DNA from 2 places in the Peribacillus sp. QJM3NY_7 genome. Region 2 is predicted to be linked to the other one. Evidence: riboswitches for the same ligand, from Rfam matches in the RefSeq annotation. Region 2 holds a riboswitch; the other holds the start of a gene.
The links. A riboswitch is a leader RNA that binds a small molecule or an ion and turns the genes downstream of it on or off. The one in region 2 is predicted to bind S-adenosylmethionine.

Region 1 (9,895 bases), 1.9 Mb from region 2:
ATGACCTTAATACGTTGTTTAGGCATGCTCATTTCCTCCCCTTCTGAATGTCTCCCCCATTATAACGGGAAGTTCATGGGAAATATAAAAACGAAACAATTATTAACAGAATTTTTACAATATTAATAATGACTTTATACTTCTTTAACCTTAAGTTAATATCTGGCATTTACAATATAAAGCAGGAAGTAAGCTAAGCAGAATAGAGGTGATAGGCGAATATGAAAAGCGTCCTGATGATCGTGCAAAACTTTTATCCGGAAATCGGAAGTGCGGGAAATAGAATGAAAAATATATATCTCCATTTGAAAAGAAACGGATTCGAGGTAACGGTCATCACATTGAAGCCGAGTTATCCTAATCAAAGTTTATATCAAGATACAAAGTTTTGGGATGAAGATAGCATTGAAGAAGATGTCATCAGGATTAAGCCGGACAAAGTGAAGAGGTATACAAGCAATATGGGGAAGCGGTTGCTTCATTATCTTGAAGCGATGTGGCTTTTCATTTATACAATCATCCGTCTCGAAAAAAAATATGATTATGTGTTTGCCACGACCCCGCCCATCTTCCCTACATTGGCAGCGTTGATCGCCAAGAAAAAGATGAAGGCGAAACTCATTACCGATGTCAGGGATTTATGGCCGGAATCGTTGATAGGTGTAGGCGTATTCAATAATAAGTGGGTATTGAAAATCGCTTTCTTCCTGGAAAGGAAGCTATATAGGCATTCAGATTTTATCATCATCAATAGTCCTGGTTTCAGGGATTATATCGTTGCAAAGGGAGTCAAGGAAGAGGCCATCCAATTCATCCCCAATTCGCTTACTGCGGATGAGCTGACGTTAAAGAACTTGCTTACACCCGTATCGGAAAAGGTAATCAAGGTCGTTTATGCGGGGAATATCGGACTGGCCCAGGATTTGAAAAAACTGATAGCCGTAGCTGAAAAGCTAAGGGAACATAAACAAATCGAGTTCTCGATGATTGGATATGGATATCGGATATCCGAAGTGGAGAAGGAGATAAGCTCCAGAGGGCTGACTAATATTAAGATGATTAATGCGATGAATCGAAGAGTGACTCTTCATGAAGTTTCAACGTCTCATATTGCCTATGTGAGCTTGGTTGAAAAAGAAGTCTTCAATAAGGTCCTGCCTGGTAAAATCATCGATTATATGTGTGTCGGAAAACCCATTGTCGGTGATGTGGACGGCAGGGCCAAGAAGATGCTAATAGAGGCGAAATGCGGGTTGGTGGCAGAGAGCAGAAATGTTGATGAAATCTGTCAGCATATATTGACAATGGCCTCAGATCCGGCCCTTCGTGAAGAACTGGGAGAAAACGGTCATCGGTATGCTAAACAACATTTTCAATGGTCTAAAAATATTAAAGGTCTCATCAACGTGATGGAAGCGTCAGGCTGAAAAATCCGGAAGTGGAGGACAACATGGCGAAGAAAGTATGTATGTTCGTGTGGAATCACTTTACGAACGATGCGAGGGTTCTAAGAGAATGCACAGCACTTACAGAAGCAGGTTATGAAGTCGATTTAATTGCCATTCATAACTGGAAAATCGAGGGTTTGGCCAAAAAGGAGAAACACCAAAATGGTTTCTCGGTCACTAGGGTGAATAACCGCTGGGAGGCGCTTAATAAGATTCTTAGGATCGTAGGTAAATTGAAGAAAAAGAAGTTTGAAATCGCCCTATTTGCCTTAGTGATCTGGAATACGTTGTGGAATTTGAACTTGATCAACGGCTGGGTGGGGTCGGGAATACTGTTCGGTGCATTTGGACTCCTTGCGCTGGGCACCCTGTTCATCACGAAAACGAAGCTGCCGACACTATTAACGAGGAGTTACATTTTTGGTCAAATGATCTATCATGGCCGGAAAAGGAAATATGATTTCTATCATTCAAATGACTTGAATACGCTCATGCAGGGAGCGATCAGCAGTAAATGGCTGAGAAGGAAAAAGCTTATTTATGACTCGCATGAAGTTCAAACGAGCAGAACGGGATATAATAGCCGAATTTACGGGATGATGGAGAAATTCCTATTAATGTTCGTCGATGAAATGATCGCCGAAAACCATACGAGAGCTAAGTATAACGAAGACTTATATGGTCTGTATCCCAAGGTGGTCCATAACTACCCGATTCCAACCAATCCGGAGGAAAGTACGGCCGTGAATTTGCATGAGCTGCTCGATTTGCCAGAGAATGAACCGATATTGTTATACCAAGGCGGCGTTCAAATGGGAAGAGGGTTAGAGCAATTGGTTGATGCTGTACCGATGATCGAGGGCGGAACGGTAGTTTTTATCGGGGATGGAAGGATCAAGGACGAATTAATGAAGAAAGTGAGCGACATGAATCTGGAGCATCGTGTGAAGTTCCTGCCGAAGGTTCCGGTCGACGAGCTGCTCCATTATACAAAAAATGCGTATTTAGGTTTTCAGATATTGAATAATGTCTGCTTTAATCACTACTCCGCTTCTTCAAATAAATTGTTTGAATACATGATGAGCGGTGTGCCAGTGGTTGCCTGCAGCTTTCCTGAAATTCAAAAGGTTGTCGATACGGAAAAAATCGGTGTATGTGTCGATTCGCATGATCCAAAATCAATTGCCGAAGGTGTCAATTACTTATTGAAGCATCCTGAAAAAAGGGCGGAAATGAGCCAAAACTGCCTGAAGGCGCGACAAAAATACAATTGGAAACAAGAGAAGGAAATCTTTATCGAAATCTATCAAACAGCCTAACAAATTTGAGTGCAGCAGAAAAATAGATAGGAGTGGTTTATATGAAACTTTGTACAATCGGACTAGGTTATATAGGACTTCCAACTTCTTTAATGTTTGCGAAATACGGTGTCGATGTTGTCGGCGTGGATATCCATCCTGAAATTATTTCCAATTTGAATAGCGGCAGGCTCCATATCGAAGAACCTGGATTGGATGAGGTATTAGAAGAAGTGATTGCTTCCAATAAGTTCCGAGCTGCGTTAAGCCCGGAACATGCGGATGTGTTCATCATCGCGGTGCCTACCCCAAATAAAAAGGACATGCACCAATCCTGTGATTTAACACATGTCATGGATGCAACCTCAAACATTCTTCCTTTTATCAAAAAAGGAAATGTCATCATTATCGAATCGACGATAGCGCCAAGAAGCATGGATGATCATATTAAACCGATGATCGAGAGGACGGGCCTTACCATCGGAAAAGACATTTTCCTCGTACATTGTCCGGAACGCGTTTTACCTGGAAGGATTCTTGAAGAGTTGGTTCATAATAACCGTATCGTCGGGGGCATCACCGAAACATGCTCATATAAAGGAAGTCTTGTTTACAAAACCTTCGTTCAAGGGGAGATCATTCAGACCGATGCGAAAACTGCTGAAATGTCCAAACTGATGGAAAACACCTTCAGGGATGTAAATATCGCCCTTGCGAATGAGCTGACGAAAATCTGTTTCGAGCTGGACATCAATGTTTTGGATGTCATATCGATGGCAAACAAACACCCTCGTGTCAATATACACCAACCAGGACCGGGAGTTGGCGGCCATTGTTTAGCGGTCGATCCGTATTTCGTCGTTGCAAAGGCGCCAGAGTATGCGAGAATCATTAAATTGGCCCGTGATACCAACGTATCGATGCCTTATTACATCGTTAATTCCGTAAGGATGATGCTAGAGGGGATCCGGAAGCCAAAAGTAGCTGTTTTCGGTCTAGCATACAAAGGAAATGTAGATGATATTCGTGAAAGTCCCGCCATTGATGTCGTCAATATCTTGATGGGGATGGAAAACATGGATGTAGCCTTGCATGACCCGCATGTCAAATCTGGAAAGATGCCAGTCGTATCAGTGGAAGACGCTGTAATTGATGCCGACTTGATACTTATCCTGACTGACCATGATGAATTTAAACAGATGGATTATGATAAGCTATCGAATCTCATGAGCAATAAATTAGTTCTAGATACACGCAATTGCATTGATGCAACGAAAACAGATATCCCGGTGGCCAACCTGGGCAATATATATCAATACAAAACGGTGTCCATGAAAAAAGACAGGAATAAAGCGATCATCTAAAAACTTGGACAACATCGATAATGGAATAACGATTAAGGGGGCACTGACTATCACAGTGCCCTTTTTCCACTGAAAAAAAGGACCATGCAAGAACGAGGCCCTTTCAGAACGTGGAAACGATCCAGTTGTTTTCAGATCCGCTTCCTGTACGTCAAGCCTCCTCACCGCAAGCATCCTAGGAGAGTCTCGGCTAGCCAATTATTCGAGCGCAGCCGCCATATTTCGGGTTATAAGGCAGTAAATTCGACCACAGATGGCGAATTTCGAGCTGAAAGGCAGTGAATTCGACGGTAGACGCGTATTCGGGTGTAAGGCATGCAGTAAGTTCGAGCGAAGATGCCGTATTTCGTGCTATAAGGCAGTATTTCGACCACAGATGGCGAATTTCGAGCTGTAAGGTAGTAAATTCGACTGAAAGAGCCGTATTTCGGGCTATAAGGCAGTAAATTCGACCACAGATGGCGTATTTCGAGCTGAAAGGCAGTGAATTCGATGGTAGACGCGTATTCGGGTGTAAGGCAGTAAGTTCGAGCGAAGATGCCGTATTTCGTGCTATAAGGCAGTATTTCGACCACAGATGGTGAATTTCGAGCTGTAAGGCAGTGAATTCGACTGAAAGAGCCTTATTTCGTGCTATAAGGCAGTATTTCGACCACAGATGGCGAATTTCGAGCTGAAAGGCAGTGAATTCGACGGTAGATGGCGTATTTCGAGCTGAAAGGCAGTGAATTCGACGGTAGACGCGTATTCGGGTGTAAGGCAGTAAGTTCGAGCGAAGATGCCGTATTTCGGGTTACTTGGTACTTTATTCGACAGTAGACGAGGTATTTCCCTTTCTATGGCACTTAATAAAGTAATCCATAATCATGGTTCGGGAAGTGACGTTTCTTACCGACAAACTGAAAGGACCAAGCAAGAGCTTGGTCCTTTTGTGTACAATTTATTAAGCTGTCGGGCCGCCAAGTTCTTCAATTTCACTTGGAACGCTTTTGAATTTCTTGAAGTTTGCACGGAATTGTGCGGCAAGGTCTGTTGCTGCTTCTTTATAAGCGGCAGGATCTGCCCAAGTCTTGATTGGTTGAAGCACTTCATCAGGAACACCAGGAACATGAAGCGGGATATCCAAACCGAAGATATCATCTTTGATCGTTTCGATGTTCGCTAATTCACCTTCAAGCGCCGCTTGTACCATTGCACGGGTGTAAGCAAGTTTCATACGGCTTCCAGTTCCGTATGCACCGCCAGTCCATCCTGTGTTGACAAGGTATACCTTTGCATTGTGCTCGTCAATTTTATCACCAAGCATCTCAGCATAGCGTGTAGCTGGAAGCGGTAAGAATGGTGAACCGAAGCAAGTGGAGAATGTAGCTTCCGGTGAAGTTACGCCTCTTTCAGTACCAGCCAATTTACTAGTGTATCCGCTTAGGAAGTGGAACATTGCCTGTTCTTTGGAAAGCTTGCTGATTGGAGGCAGAACGCCTGAAGCATCAGCCGTTAAGAAAATGATTGTATTTGGATGTCCTGCAATACTTGGGTTCACGATGTTATCGATTGCTTGCATTTGGTAAGCAGCACGAGTGTTTTCAGTCAATGAACTGTCATCATAGTTTGCTTCACGCGTATCCGGGTCAACAACAACATTTTCCAATACAGCACCAAAACGGATTGCATCGAAAATTTGCGGTTCTTTTTCACGAGAAAGGTTGATCGTTTTTGCATAGCAGCCGCCTTCGATGTTGAATACGCCGTTAGAAGACCAGCCGTGCTCATCATCGCCAATCAATTTACGGCTAGTGTCTGCTGATAAAGTTGTTTTGCCCGTACCGGACAGTCCGAAGAATAAAGCGACGTCCCCTTCACGTCCTACGTTGGCAGAGCAATGCATTGGAAGGATTCCAGCCTCTGGAAGTAAGTAGTTCATGATCGAGAAGATCGATTTTTTCATTTCTCCTGCATATTCCGTTCCGCCGATCAGGATCGTACGGCGTTCAAATGATACGATGATGAACGTTTCGGATGTAGTTCCGTCCACTTCTGGGTCCGCTTTGAAGTTAGGTGCAGAAACGATCGTGAATTCAGCTTCGTGACCTCTCAGTTCCTCTTCGTTTGGACGGATGAACAAAGTATGGGCGAAAAGGTTATGCCAAGCATATTCATTAACAACACGGATGGGAAGACGTGATGATTCGTCTGCACCAGCGAAACCTTTAAAAACAAAAATCTCTTCTTTTGCTTTTAGGTAGTCAACTACTTTATTATATAGTTTATTGAACACATCTTCGGAAATCGGCCGGTTCACTGGACCCCAATCGATTTTATCTTTAACTGATGCTTCTTCCACGATATATTTATCTTTAGGTGAACGACCAGTATATTTGCCAGTTTCAGCTTTTACCGCGCCGGTTGATGTTAAAACGCCTTCATTTCTGCTTAGTACTTTTTCGACCAATTGAGGAACTGATAGTTGAGTTTGCACATTGTTTCCTGTTAATAATTGGTGTAACTCATTAGAAACATCTACAGAATTCATATATGAGGTACCTTCCTTTGTTTGAGTTTTTAGATTACAATTAGTATAACACATTCATTTAATTAGTCTATACTATTTCTTTTAATTTGTGATTATTTTCAGCTAGCCGCATTAATCATTTTAATCCGGCAGGAACCGAGTCAGGATGATCGCATATACTTTCATGAGGAAAAATTTATTTAAATAGGAAGTAAGTAAGTAATAGGAAAGTCAGGGTGTCGTTCCTTTTCGATGTTCAATACTTTATTATTAATGGAAATTTACAATATTCCTATTCGTATTTTGCGTTGTAAACCCCTCTAGGACTTAGTATCAACATGTTTTTTCAAATGAACGCCATTCTGGGTGGAAATGTTCTTTTTAGAAAAGCATTGACAAGTTCCAGCCAGATACGATAATATCTTAAATTGTACGGATTCTCTTATCCCGAGTTGGTGGAGGGACAGGCCCTTTGAAACCCAGCAACCTGCCATATTGAACTTGACTCCAAGATCGATCGCCGAAAATAAAGCGAAGGTCTTCAAGGAATAGTGGTGATGGTGCTAACCTGAGCAAGGTAAAAAACCCTTGAACGATAAGAGTGAAAGGATAGAAGACAGAATTTTAAACCTTTCCTCATTTGCCAGGGAAGGTTTTTGTGTTTTTTATAAGTAATTCTGTGTCTATAGTTGAAACTAATGAGGGAAACGAGTTCCGTAAAAATCAGGCTTATGCCTACAACATACTAACTTCCAAGGAGGAAATATGATGTCAAAGAAACGTCTATTTACTTCTGAATCTGTTACAGAGGGCCATCCGGACAAAATTTGTGATCAGATTTCAGATTCCATTTTAGATGCTATCCTAGCTAAGGATGCAAATGCACGTGTTGCGTGTGAAACTAGTGTAACTACAGGTCTTGTACTTGTTGCTGGTGAAATTACAACGTCCGCTTACGTGGATATCCCGCGTATCGTTCGTGATACGGTTAAAGGAATTGGCTATACACGTGCGAAATACGGTTTCGATGCTGAAACTTGTGCCGTTTTGAGTTCCATTGATGAGCAGTCTGCCGATATCGCAGCTGGTGTCGATAAAGCATTGGAAGCTCGTGAAGGAAACATGTCAGATGAAGAAATCGATGCAATCGGTGCAGGGGACCAAGGTCTTATGTTCGGATTCGCTTGTAATGAAACAGAAGAGCTTATGCCGCTTCCGATTTCATTGGCGCATAAACTTTCATTCCGCTTGGCTCAAGTTCGTAAAGATGAAACTCTTGCTTACCTACGCCCTGATGGTAAAACACAGGTAACCGTGGAATATGATGAGAATAACCGTCCTGTACGTGTAGATACAATCGTCATCTCTACACAGCATGATGCAGAAATTACGCTTGAACAAATTCAAGCCGATCTAAAAGAACATGTGATCAAAGCTGTCGTTCCAGCCGAGTTGATCGATGCAGATACTAAGTACTTCATCAACCCGACTGGCCGTTTCGTAATCGGCGGACCTCAAGGGGATGCTGGTCTTACTGGACGTAAAATCATCGTTGATACTTACGGCGGATACGCTCGTCACGGCGGCGGTGCATTCTCTGGTAAGGATGCTACTAAAGTTGACCGTTCTGCTGCATACGCTGCACGTTACGTTGCGAAAAACATCGTGGCAGCCGGCCTTGCCGATAAAGCGGAAGTTCAATTGGCATACGCAATTGGTGTGGCAGAGCCTGTATCGATCTCCATTGATACGTTCGGAACTGGTACAGTTAGCGAAGAAGTCCTTGTTGACCTAGTTCGCGCAAACTTCGACCTTCGTCCAGCTGGTATCATCAAAATGCTTGACCTTCGTCGCCCAATCTACAAACAAACAGCTGCATACGGACACTTCGGCCGTACAGATGTCGATCTTCCATGGGAACGCACGGACAAAGCAGAAACATTAAAAGCACAAGCGTAATTCATATAAAAAAAGGTGTCCCGTTATTTGCGGGGCACCTTTTTTATGGATTAACTTAGCCGTCTGCGGGAATAATTCAAGAAATCCCAAAGAAATTAAACTTTAAGGGCCATACTCGTGAGCTAGAGCGATTTACTCGTAAGTTTGGAGCAATACTCGTGAATTTGGAGCAAATACTCGTGAGTTTTAGCGAAATACTCGTGAATTTGGAGCAAATACTCGTGAGTTTCAGCGAAATACTCGTGAGTTGCGTTCACGTACTCGTAATTTTCAGTCAAGTGAACGTGCGTTACTTTATTCGTTCCGCCGTTTTATAGTATTGGCCTTTTTCGGCGTATTCGCGTACGATGCGTTCCATATCCTGACGATCTTCTTCATTGATTTCACGGATGACTTTAGCTGGACGTCCGAATGCCAACATATTCGGTGGAATGACTTTGCCTTGGGGAACGAGACTGCCGGCACCGATGAAAGCCCCTTCGCCGATTTCGGCTTCATCAAGTACGATCGATCCCATGCCAATTAAAGCTCCTTTGCGGATTTTACAGCTATGTAATATGACCTGATGTCCAATGGTTACTTCATCCTCGATGATCAATGGATTATTTGGGCTTTGGTGCAGGATGCTGTTATCCTGTATACTGACTTTTTTTCCGATGATGGTTGGGGATACATCACCGCGAATGACGGAATTGAACCAGATTGATGTTTCGTCGCCAATTTTGACATCACCTGTGACGACAGCATTTTCAGCAATATAAGCGCTTTCAGCAATTTCAGGTTCTTTGCCTTTATACGGATAAATAATCATTTTCAATCATTTCCTTTCCGAAGTGAATGTTTTTATGTATTATTTTAATATACCGTATGCAAATACACTTGGCTATTTATAATAGCAATGTACAACTTGTTAGATTTCTTTTTTGTCGAAAATCACGAATATGGTTATAATTTATATATATTATTTCAACTATCATGGATCGTACACAACAAGTGAAAAGTGAAAGGGGGATTTCGAATGTGGAAATGGGAGACAGAAGGAGACGCAAAGGGCGTCATTGTCATCATTCATGGGGCAATGGAACATCACGGGCGTTATAAGTGGATAACACAAATGTGGCTTTCAGCTGGATACCATGTCGTCATGGGCGACCTTCCTGGGCAGGGTATGACTACTCGCGCCTACCGGGGACATATCGATTCCTTTGATGAGTATTTGGACGAAGTGAAAAGCTGGATAGAAGAGGCTTATGAATATTCGTTGCCGGTCTTTTTACTTGGACACAGCATGGGCGGTTTGATTTCGATACGCCTTCT
Region 2 (9,895 bases):
ATTGAGGGGGATAAGGACAGGTTAGAAGGTAGAGGAGGTGTGTGTTGATGTCAAGAATCGGTGTTGAAGAATCATTAACGAATATTCAGGAAGCACTTCGTGAAAAAGGTTTTGATGTTGTGGAAATTAAACAAGAAGCTGACGCAAAAAACGTGGATTGTTGTGTGGTAACAGGTTTGGAAAGTAATGTGATGGGTATAAGCGATACTTCATTAAAAGCGTCTATCATTGAGGCAAATGGTTTAACGGCTGATGAAGTGTGCCGCGAGGTTGAAAATAAAGTGAATACCATTCAATAGTTCAAAAAGTGCCTAAACCGATATAGGGTTAGGCACTTTTTCCGTTTATTCAAGGTTACTGTGCTATGGAAATTTCCGCAATCAACTCCACTGCTACATTCCCTTTGATCGCCCGGGAAATCATACATGAAGTCTCGGCTTTTTCAGCAAGTCTCCCCGCTTTTTCAACCACTTTTTCAGAAGTACCCGGCACCAATATAAGTGCGGGGCGATGAATGATTTTCTTATAGGTGAATACACCATTCGTAACATCCACTAACGCTTCTGATTGCATGGTCAAGCTCACCTTTTCTATATGGGACCGCTCTAACATGGCAGCATAGGTAATGATATAGCAGGTCGATGCCGCTCCAAGCAGCATTTCATCGGGATTAGTTCCAATCCCTGGTCCTTCCATTTCCGTAGGAATGCTTATCTGTGTTTGAAGATTCCCTGAATGAATCGTGCCGCTATCATTTCTGCCGCCAGGCCACTCCGCAGTTAAATGAAAGTGATGTATTGTCATTTTTTAACCTCCTTACTATTCTATAGTGTAAACGACAAAACAGGTTAAGTATCCGATTTTGCTCAATCAGTCAAATAATCCAGCGATTGCCAGAGTTTTTAAATGGCAAAGAATCCGCTGTGCGGATCTAAGATATGAATTGATCAAACAAATTACAGCCCTGCCGAATTACGTTTCCAGTAGGCTCAATTTCTGCTAGCTGACAGAAGCATGCTTATTAAATATAAGATACATGTTGATGAAACAAAAGGCAGAGGCATTAGGCTATTTTAAGCACAATATTGGATAGGCTTTTCTATAATGATATAGACGGTTTTATATAAATAATACTTCATTAAGGAAGGGCTGAAAAGTTGACTACATTGAGTAATATGTTCGATTTGACTAATAAAACGGCTATCATTACCGGCGGCGGCAGAGGACTGGGAAAACAGATCGCCATGGCGTTGGGAGAGGCTGGCGCAAATATAGTCATTGCTTCACGAAATCTGCCTGTATGTAAGGAGGTATGTGAAGACTTGCAATCGATGGGTGTTAATGCCGCTGCCTTTGAATGTGATATCACCGATGTGAGCGCCATTGACCATGTCGTTCAGGAAACGGTTGCTCAATTCGGCACGATTGATATTCTTTTCAATAATAGCGGTACGTCTTGGTCAGGTCCGCTTTTGGATCTTCCCAAGGACAAGTGGGAAAAAGTATTGAATGTTAACGTTACAGGTACATTCCTGTTTTCACAGGCGGTAGCGAAGGTCATGAAGCAGCAAAATTCCGGAAAAATCATAAATATTGCATCGGTGTCAGGTCTTGGCGGGACGTTTCCTGAGCTTTTGGATACGATAGCTTATAACACCAGTAAGGGTGCCATCATTACAATGACCAAGGATTTAGGAGTTAAACTTGCTAGATACGGCATTCAAGTCAATGCAATTGCACCTGGATTTTTCCCGACTAAAATCACAAAGGAAATTCTTGAAAAGTCTAACTATGACATATTAGGTAAAACTCCGGCTGGCAGGTTTGGCGATGAAGATGATTTAAAGGGTGCCGCCGTTTTTTTAGCCTCACAGGCTTCTGACTATATGGTGGGTCATATTTTGATCATTGACGGTGGAATATCAGCATTAGTATAAACGGAGGAGAAAGGAAGGAAGAAATATATGGCGGAAAAATCCAATTTTTATAAAGGGCTTAAATTACTGGGCACACAAAAAGAGCAACAGCTGAATAGTAAAATTCAAAATCTGCTGAATAATCGCGAATTAATCGAAAGAGTTAGCAATAATGCGCAAATGCAGGTACCAAGAATAAATAGTCTGCAGGAAACCTCAGAAAGAATGTCCATCATCATGAATTACCCAACAAAAAAAGATGTGGCGAGTTTAGCGAAATTAGTCATCCAACTCGAAGAAAAAATTGATGGGTTGCAAGAATTGGTCTCTATACTAGTTGAGAATAGGGGCGGGAATGTCGGGGGTAATTCTTCAATTCGCAATAAAGGCAATGCCAATTCATCCCGCAGCATCAAAAAGAAATCAAGATTGGCATCCAATGAAAAGGAAGGGAGTAAAAAAAGGTTATCTGATTTTATAAATAACTCCTTATTGTTAAGCTCACAGCTGCCTGAGTTCAATTCAGTTGGTCAGGAGAATTCAAATGGCTAAGCGGAAAGTGCCGAAAAATCAATCTGAATCCAAAACTAAATGGCAACATTTATTGGATATTCCCAATCAGCCAATGCCTGAAATGGGACTGACTCCGAAAATAGCGGTGTGGAAAAAAAACAAATCAACGCTTTGGTTTTATCCCTCAGCACAAAAAAAATATGATGTACCGGTTTTTCTTATATATTCACTAATCAATACTCCTTTGATTCTTGATTTATCTCCGGGGAATAGTTTAATAGAATCTTTTGTAAATGAAGGTTTTGATGTGTATTTGCTTGATTTTGGAAGCCCGGGCTTTGAAGATGGTGACATATCGATCGAAGATTATATCGTCGATTATATTCAAAAAGGAGTGCAGCGTGCATTACGTCACTCTGGAGCATCAGAAATTACAGTCATGGGGTTTTGCCTCGGAGGTACAATAGCCGCAATATATGCTGCCATTGCAGACGAGCCCATCAAGAATTTGATACTTTCCGTGACCCCGGTCGATTTCAGTGCCTCGGAATTTTTTGATCAATGGCAGGAAGCGTTAAAAGAAGGAACAGCGGATTTTGACGAGACAATAGATATTTATCAAACGATACCGGCCAGTGCAGTTAAATATGGTATCAGGTTAATTACATCGCCCGTCTATATATCACCTTATTTATCTTTATTGAATCAAGCGGATGATGAAAAATACGTTCAAAACTGGCGCCGCTTCAATGCTTGGGCTAATGGGCATGTACCGTTATCCGGAGCAGCCGCAAAACAAATAACCAAGGATTTATTGATAAAAAATAGCTTGGTTAATGGTGGTTTTAAGGTAAGGGGAAAAAAAGCGAAGCTATCGAAAATTGATGCTAGTGTTTTGGTCATAGCAAGTAAGTATGATCGACTGGTCCCACAGGAAATGATTTATCCGGTAATGGAGCATTTAACATGTAAGGATAAGACATATAGCCTACTGAAAAGTGGACATGCTGCTAGACAATATTCCGGTGTACTCCCATATTATTTGAAGGAATGGCTGCCAGGGCGTTCTTCACCAATTCAATAAGATTAATAGGGGGATGTGAAATGTACGTGTTGAACGTCAGTGAGGATATCAAAATCATGCCGGTTGTTGAGTATATAGGCTTTGCGTCATTGATATTTTCAAAATTTTTTGCAACATTTCCGGATTACTAAAGCGAAATAAAATAAAAGGGCTGGCTCGTTAAGTAGAGCCAGTCTCTATTTTATCATCGATAATATTTCACACGTTCTTCAAGTGGTGAGAAGTCTTTATCGCCAGGTTCTGCAGTGGGTTTTCCAAAAGGCAACTGTGCGATGAGTTTCCAATCTCGTGATATATCCCATGTCTTTCTCACTTCGTCATCGATTAAAGGATTATAATGCTGAAGGCTTGCACCAAACCCCTCAATTTCCAAGGAAGTCCATACGACAAATTGTAAAATGGCAGAAGATTGGTTCGACCAAATCGGAAAATTTTCGGCATACGTTTTGTATTGTTCTTGTAGCCTATTTATTTTGGCCTGGTCTTCAAAGAATAAAACCGTTCCATAACCATTTATAAATGACCTCATTTTTTCTTCCGTTTTTGTAAAATCTTTGCCATCGGCTGCTTTTTTTAATGTTTCTTTCGTGATATCCCATAATTGTTCGTGGCTTTGACCAGTTAATACAATCACTCTGGCACTTTGGGAGTTGAAAGCGGAAGGGGAGTATTGAACGGCATGATCGATAACTTCTTTAATCCTTTTATCAGGAACAACATGTTCCTTGCTAAGGGAATAATAAGAGCGTCTATCTTCAATTGCGCTAAAAAAATCTTTAACCATATATCACAACCTCCATTCTTATACCGATTTATTTTGGCCTGTATTTTTTATTTTATGATAAGTGAATCCGGTTGAAATTATTTGAATGAAAATGGTTGACAATTTTATCCCTGTCGTTTATCTTTAAATCAAGATATTTGCATTAAAAGTATTATGTTAGGTTGAATACCTTGAATTCGAGATATTATTAGCGGATTAATTCATCTCCGTAAGGGGAGATTTATAAAGATAGGAGTGGTACGGATGGAATTAAAAGGATTACATCATGTTTCGGCGATTACAGCAAAAGCGGGAAATAACTTTGAATTCTACACAAAAGTCTTAGGGATGCGATTAATCAAAAAAACGGTGAATCAAGATGATGTTCGTGTGTATCACTTATTTTATGGAGATCAAATTGGTTCACCGGGTACGGAATTGACGTTTTTTGAAATTCCAAATGCTGCCCGCACTCATGAGGGAAACAATAGCATTTCAGAAATTTCTTTAAGGGTGAGGGATGATGAAGCGCTAGGATATTGGAAAAAACGGTTTGTGGAATTCAATGTTGAGCACGATGAAATATCGAGCCGTTTTGAAAGAAAGGTGCTTTCTTTTAAAGATCCTGAAGGGCAGAGGCTTCTTCTGGTTTCCGATCAGGATAATAACGGTGTTGATGGAGGATTTCCGTGGAATGGAAGCCCAGTGCCGCAAGAGTTTTCCATACTTGGATTAGGACCAGTAAAACTCACAGTACCCAATATTGAACAAACAGAAAGTGTTCTTATCGAGGTATTGGGGTTCAGGAAATCAGGCACATACCCATCCGCAATCAGGGGGCAAAATCCGATAGTCGTTTACGAGACAGGTGAAGGAGGAACTGGAGCAGAACTCCATATTGAAGAAAGGAATGACATACCTCGGGAAAGGCTGGGGAGGGGTGGAGTACACCATGTTGCCTTTCGGGTGGATGATGAAGAAGAATTGAGAAAATGGGTAGAAAAGATTAGTGAATCGAAATTCGTGAATTCGGGATATGTGGACCGCTTTTATTTCCGTTCACTCTATTTTAGGGAGCCGAATGGCATATTATTTGAACTAGCTACTGATGGACCTGGTTTTGAAGTGGATGAAGCTGAGCAGCATCTAGGTGAGAACCTTGCCCTGCCACCTTTTTTGGAATCGAAAAGAAAGGATATTGAATCGAATTTAAAACCACTTAATACAAAATCAACTAATTAATCAACGGGAAAGGAAGTAATCGGCATGCAAAAGCAAAATGCAGGGATACACCATATAACCGCAATTGTAGGCAATCCTCAAGAGAATGTGGATTTTTATGCTGGAGTATTGGGAATGCGTATGGTGAAGAAAACCGTTAATTTTGATGATCCAGGCACCTATCATTTATATTTCGGAGATGAATCCGGTTCACCGGGCACAATCATCACTTTCTTTCCTTGGCCTGGGGCATACCGAGGGACAATTGGCTCCGGACAAGTGGGGATTACAACATATGCCGTTCCGGAGGGTTCAATGGGCTTCTGGGAAAATCGTTTGGGTAAATTTAATATAGACTTTGAAAAGGTTTCACGTTTCGGTGAGGAATATCTTGAGTTCCAAGACCCACATGGTTTGCAACTTGAACTGGTTGAGCGTAAAGAAGGTAAAAATAGCGAGTGGTCATCCGGCGGTGTACCAGCTGATAAGGCGGTCAAGGGTTTCGGCGGAGCTGTATTATTGACGTCAAAACCGATCAAAACGATGGAACTTTTAGAGGAAGTGATGGGCCTTCAAAAGGTTGGGGAAGAGGGCGATTTCATCCGCTTCAAATCCACATCGGATATCGGCAATTTGATCGATGTTAAAAAAACGGTTTTACCAAACGGTAAAATCGGAGTGGGAACTGTCCATCACATTGCATGGCGTGCGAGCGATAATGAAGATCATAAAGAATGGAGGGAGCATATCGGTAACCATGGCTATGGTGTGACACCCTTTACAGACCGACAATACTTCAATGCCATTTATTTCAGGGAAGATGGAGGCATACTCTTTGAAGTAGCCACAGATCCACCTGGCTTTGCTCATGATGAAACGAAAGAAACGATGGGCAGTAAATTAATGCTGCCGCCATGGTTGGAAGAAAAGCGGGAAGTTATGGAAAAAACGTTACTGCCGGCAGTGCCGAGAGTACTAGAGGAGGATAAATGATGAAACATATTTTTCAAAAAGGAAGTAATCCAGAAGCTCCGTTACTACTGCTGTTACATGGCACTGGAGGAACGGAAACAGATCTCTTGCCATTATCCGAAATGGTTTCACCGGGTTCGTCCGTACTGAGCGTACGGGGAAATGTACTTGAAAATGGAATGCCCCGTTATTTCCGACGGTTAGCTGAAGGGGTTTTTGATGAAGAGGATTTGATTTTCCGAACGAAGGAGCTTTATGACTTCTTGGAATCAGCGTCCGGAAAATATGACTTCGACCGTGACAGAGTGGTGGCATTAGGTTATTCCAATGGTGCAAATATAGCGGCAAGTTTGCTGTTCCATTACGAGGGGGCCTTACAAGGAGCGATTCTTCATCATCCAATGGTTCCAAGACGAGGGATTGCTTTGCCGTCCCTTTCAGATATACCTGTATTTATAGCTGCAGGTAAAAACGATCCGATTTGCCCGGCAGAAGAAACTGAAGAACTTAATCAACTTTTACAGCAAGCTGGCGCAACAGTTGAAGTTCAATGGGAAAATTATGGTCATCAGTTGACACGTTCAGAGGTTGATGCAGCAGGTTCATGGTTTCAAAAGAACTTTTTATAAGAATGAGAGGGAATGAAGATGATTTCTGTTAACCCTGAAAGTCTGACTGAACGGGATAATTATAAGTTTTTGACTGGAAGCATTATACCGAGACCTATAGCGCTGGTTACGACACAATCCGAAACCGGTACAATCAATATAGCGCCGTTCAGCTTTTTTAACATAGTCAGTTCAAATCCTCCGATGATTTCCATTTCTGTTCAACGGAAAGAAGGAGTTTCAAAGGATACAGCCCGAAATGCAATTCAAACAGGTGAGTTCGTTGTTCATATCACTGACGAAAATAATGTTGCTGATGCAAATCGAACGGCCAAGGAACTCCCATCTGAAGAAAGTGAATTGGGTCTTACTAATTTCACGCTGGCTGTTAGTGATAGGGTATCCGTACCAGGATTGGAAGAAGCGAAGGTGCGTTTTGAATGTACATTAGAGCAATCGATTCCATTGGCAGGTTCCAAGAATGAACCTGGTTGTGATTTACTGATAGGGAAAATAGTCTGCTATCATATAGAGCAAGATATTTACCATAATGGCCGTATTGACCCGAATGGGCTAAAACCTGTAGCAAGATTAGCAGGTCATACTTATACAAAACTAGGGGAATTATTTGAAATAGAACGTCCTTAAGGAAAAAGAAAAAAATGGCGACATCTTTTAAGATGTTGCCATTTTTAAGACCAACATGACCCCGGTTAGTTTTATTTGCCATTATAATATGCTTAGCGCCTGTTCCAAAAATAAGCAACCTTTTAATATTAATGCCGCAGACGCCATGATCGTTAGCATTTAAAGGAAGTCTTAACATTCCGAAACAAAACTTGACAAATTTTTCATAGATTGATAAAGTTATAAAAAAATAATTTCTTATCCAGAGAGGTGGAGGGACTGGCCCTATGAAACCTCAGCAACAGGTCTACAAAGACACTGTGCTAATTCCAGGGGGTGAAACCTTGATAGATAAGACCGTACGTGTTTATTTGTCAGTAACGCACTCTTTTTTAGAGTGCGTTTTCGTTTTTTCTGGATGCAAGATTAAGGAGAGTAAGAATGGATAACAAAAGGAAGCATGATTTTCAAAGGCAAATGCAAGCACGGCATATAATAATGCTATCGCTTGGCGGGGTGATTGGAACTGGTTTATTCTTAAGTTCGGGTTATACGATTCAACAGGCTGGTCCGTTCGGAACCATCCTTTCGTATCTGATTGGTGCATTAGTGGTTTATCTAGTCATGCTATGTCTAGGTGAACTATCAGTGCATATGCCCGAGACTGGTGCGTTTCATAGTTACGCAACCAAATACATCGGACCAGGGACAGGATATACAGTAGCCTGGTTGTATTGGCTAACCTGGACTGTTGCACTAGGTTCGGAATTCACGGCTGCAGGATTGTTGATGCAGCGATGGTTTCCATCAATCAGTGTCTGGATATGGAGTGCTCTATTTGCCATTTTGGTTTTGGCATTAAATGCGTGGACCGTTAAGTTTTTCGCTGAATCCGAATTCTGGTTTGCGTCTATAAAGGTATTTGCTATTGTAATATTCATTATTCTGGGAGCTGCGGCAATGATAGGTTTCATTCCAATGATTAACGCACAATCAGCTCCGTTATTTTCCAATGTTACAAGTGCAGGTTTATTTCCAAATGGTGCTTTTGCCATTCTAATGACGATGCTCGCGGTGAATTTTGCATTTTCTGGAACTGAATTGATCGGAGTTGCAGCTGGAGAAACTGTGAATCCGGAAAAAACGATTCCAAAGGCAATCCGTATGACATTATGGAGATTGATTATCTTTTTTGTAGGTACCATCGTTGTTTTATCCGCATTATTGCCTGTTTCGGATGCAAGCGTATTAGAGAGCCCCTTTGTTGCCGTTCTAGAACGAATTGGAGTGCCATATGCAGCGGATATTATGAACTTTGTTATATTAACTGCCATTTTGTCTGCTGCGAACTCAGGACTATATGCCTCATCCAGGATGCTTTGGTCACTTGCAGATAAGAAAACTATTTCACCAATATTTGCAAAATTGACAAAACGGGGTGTTCCCTTGAATGCAGTCCTTTTCAGTATGCTGGGCGGTGTTTTAGCACTTTTCTCGAGTATTATTGCGCCGGATACTGTATATATAGTGCTTGTATCCATTTCTGGACTAGCCGTGGTTATAGTTTGGATGAGTATTAGCGCGTCACAGTTTCTATTTCGCAGACGATATATAAACGAAGGAAACTCAGTTAATGATTTGGCTTATCATACACCATTATATCCATTCGTACCAATCGTTTCATTTATGCTATGTCTTGCTTCTTGCATAGGAATTGCATTTGATCCTACACAAAGAATAGCACTATATTGTGGCATTCCGTTTATTTTGTTTTGCTATGGAAGTTATTATCTGACACAAACCATAAAGAAAAGAGGAGTAGACCATGAAAAATAAAATTAACCCAATTGAAGAAATTTTACAAGGTCATTCAGTTATGATTTTGGACGGAGCTTTAGCTACAGAGCTTGAAAGTCATGGGTGTGATTTGGACGATCCCCTGTGGTCTGCACGTGTATTACTTGAAAATCCAGAAGTGATTTACCAGGTGCACTCTGACTACTTTCGAGCTGGTGCTGACTGTTCGATAACGGCAAGCTATCAAGCAACGGTTGAAGGTTTCGCCCTCCGCGGAATACAAGAAAAAGAGGCATTGGATCTAATCAGGAAAACGGTTTTACTAGCAAGAAAAGCAAGAGATGAATTTTGGAAGGAAGAATTTCAAACGATTAGACCTAAGCCATTGGTTGCT

Region 1: linked by a shared signal. The riboswitch ahead of metK (methionine adenosyltransferase) and the one ahead of mmuP (S-methylmethionine permease) in region 2 are both predicted to bind S-adenosylmethionine.

What each region holds. Positions count from the first base shown of each region.
Region 1 is NZ_CM149663.1:4,908,650-4,918,544, reverse strand. It holds gene wecB (non-hydrolyzing UDP-N-acetylglucosamine 2-epimerase) at 1-26, opposite strand, end outside; gene AC0VX1_RS23660 (glycosyltransferase family 4 protein) at 222-1,427, shown strand; gene AC0VX1_RS23655 (glycosyltransferase) at 1,451-2,767, shown strand; gene AC0VX1_RS23650 (nucleotide sugar dehydrogenase) at 2,809-4,110, shown strand; gene pckA (phosphoenolpyruvate carboxykinase (ATP)) at 5,054-6,640, opposite strand; SAM riboswitch class I at 7,059-7,221, shown strand; gene metK (methionine adenosyltransferase) at 7,385-8,578, shown strand; gene AC0VX1_RS23635 (gamma carbonic anhydrase) at 8,868-9,386, opposite strand; gene AC0VX1_RS23630 (alpha/beta hydrolase) at 9,597-9,895, shown strand, end outside.
Region 2 is NZ_CM149663.1:2,998,504-3,008,398, reverse strand. It holds gene AC0VX1_RS14335 (YkuS family protein) at 48-299, shown strand; gene AC0VX1_RS14330 (OsmC family protein) at 355-804, opposite strand; gene AC0VX1_RS14325 (SDR family oxidoreductase) at 1,176-1,937, shown strand; gene AC0VX1_RS14320 (hypothetical protein) at 1,965-2,468, shown strand; gene AC0VX1_RS14315 (alpha/beta fold hydrolase) at 2,461-3,513, shown strand; gene AC0VX1_RS14310 (nitroreductase family protein) at 3,698-4,297, opposite strand; gene AC0VX1_RS14305 (ring-cleaving dioxygenase) at 4,541-5,518, shown strand; gene AC0VX1_RS14300 (ring-cleaving dioxygenase) at 5,543-6,490, shown strand; gene AC0VX1_RS14295 (alpha/beta hydrolase) at 6,490-7,098, shown strand; gene AC0VX1_RS14290 (flavin reductase family protein) at 7,117-7,725, shown strand; SAM riboswitch class I at 7,960-8,062, shown strand; gene mmuP (S-methylmethionine permease) at 8,146-9,540, shown strand; gene mmuM (homocysteine S-methyltransferase) at 9,530-9,895, shown strand, end outside.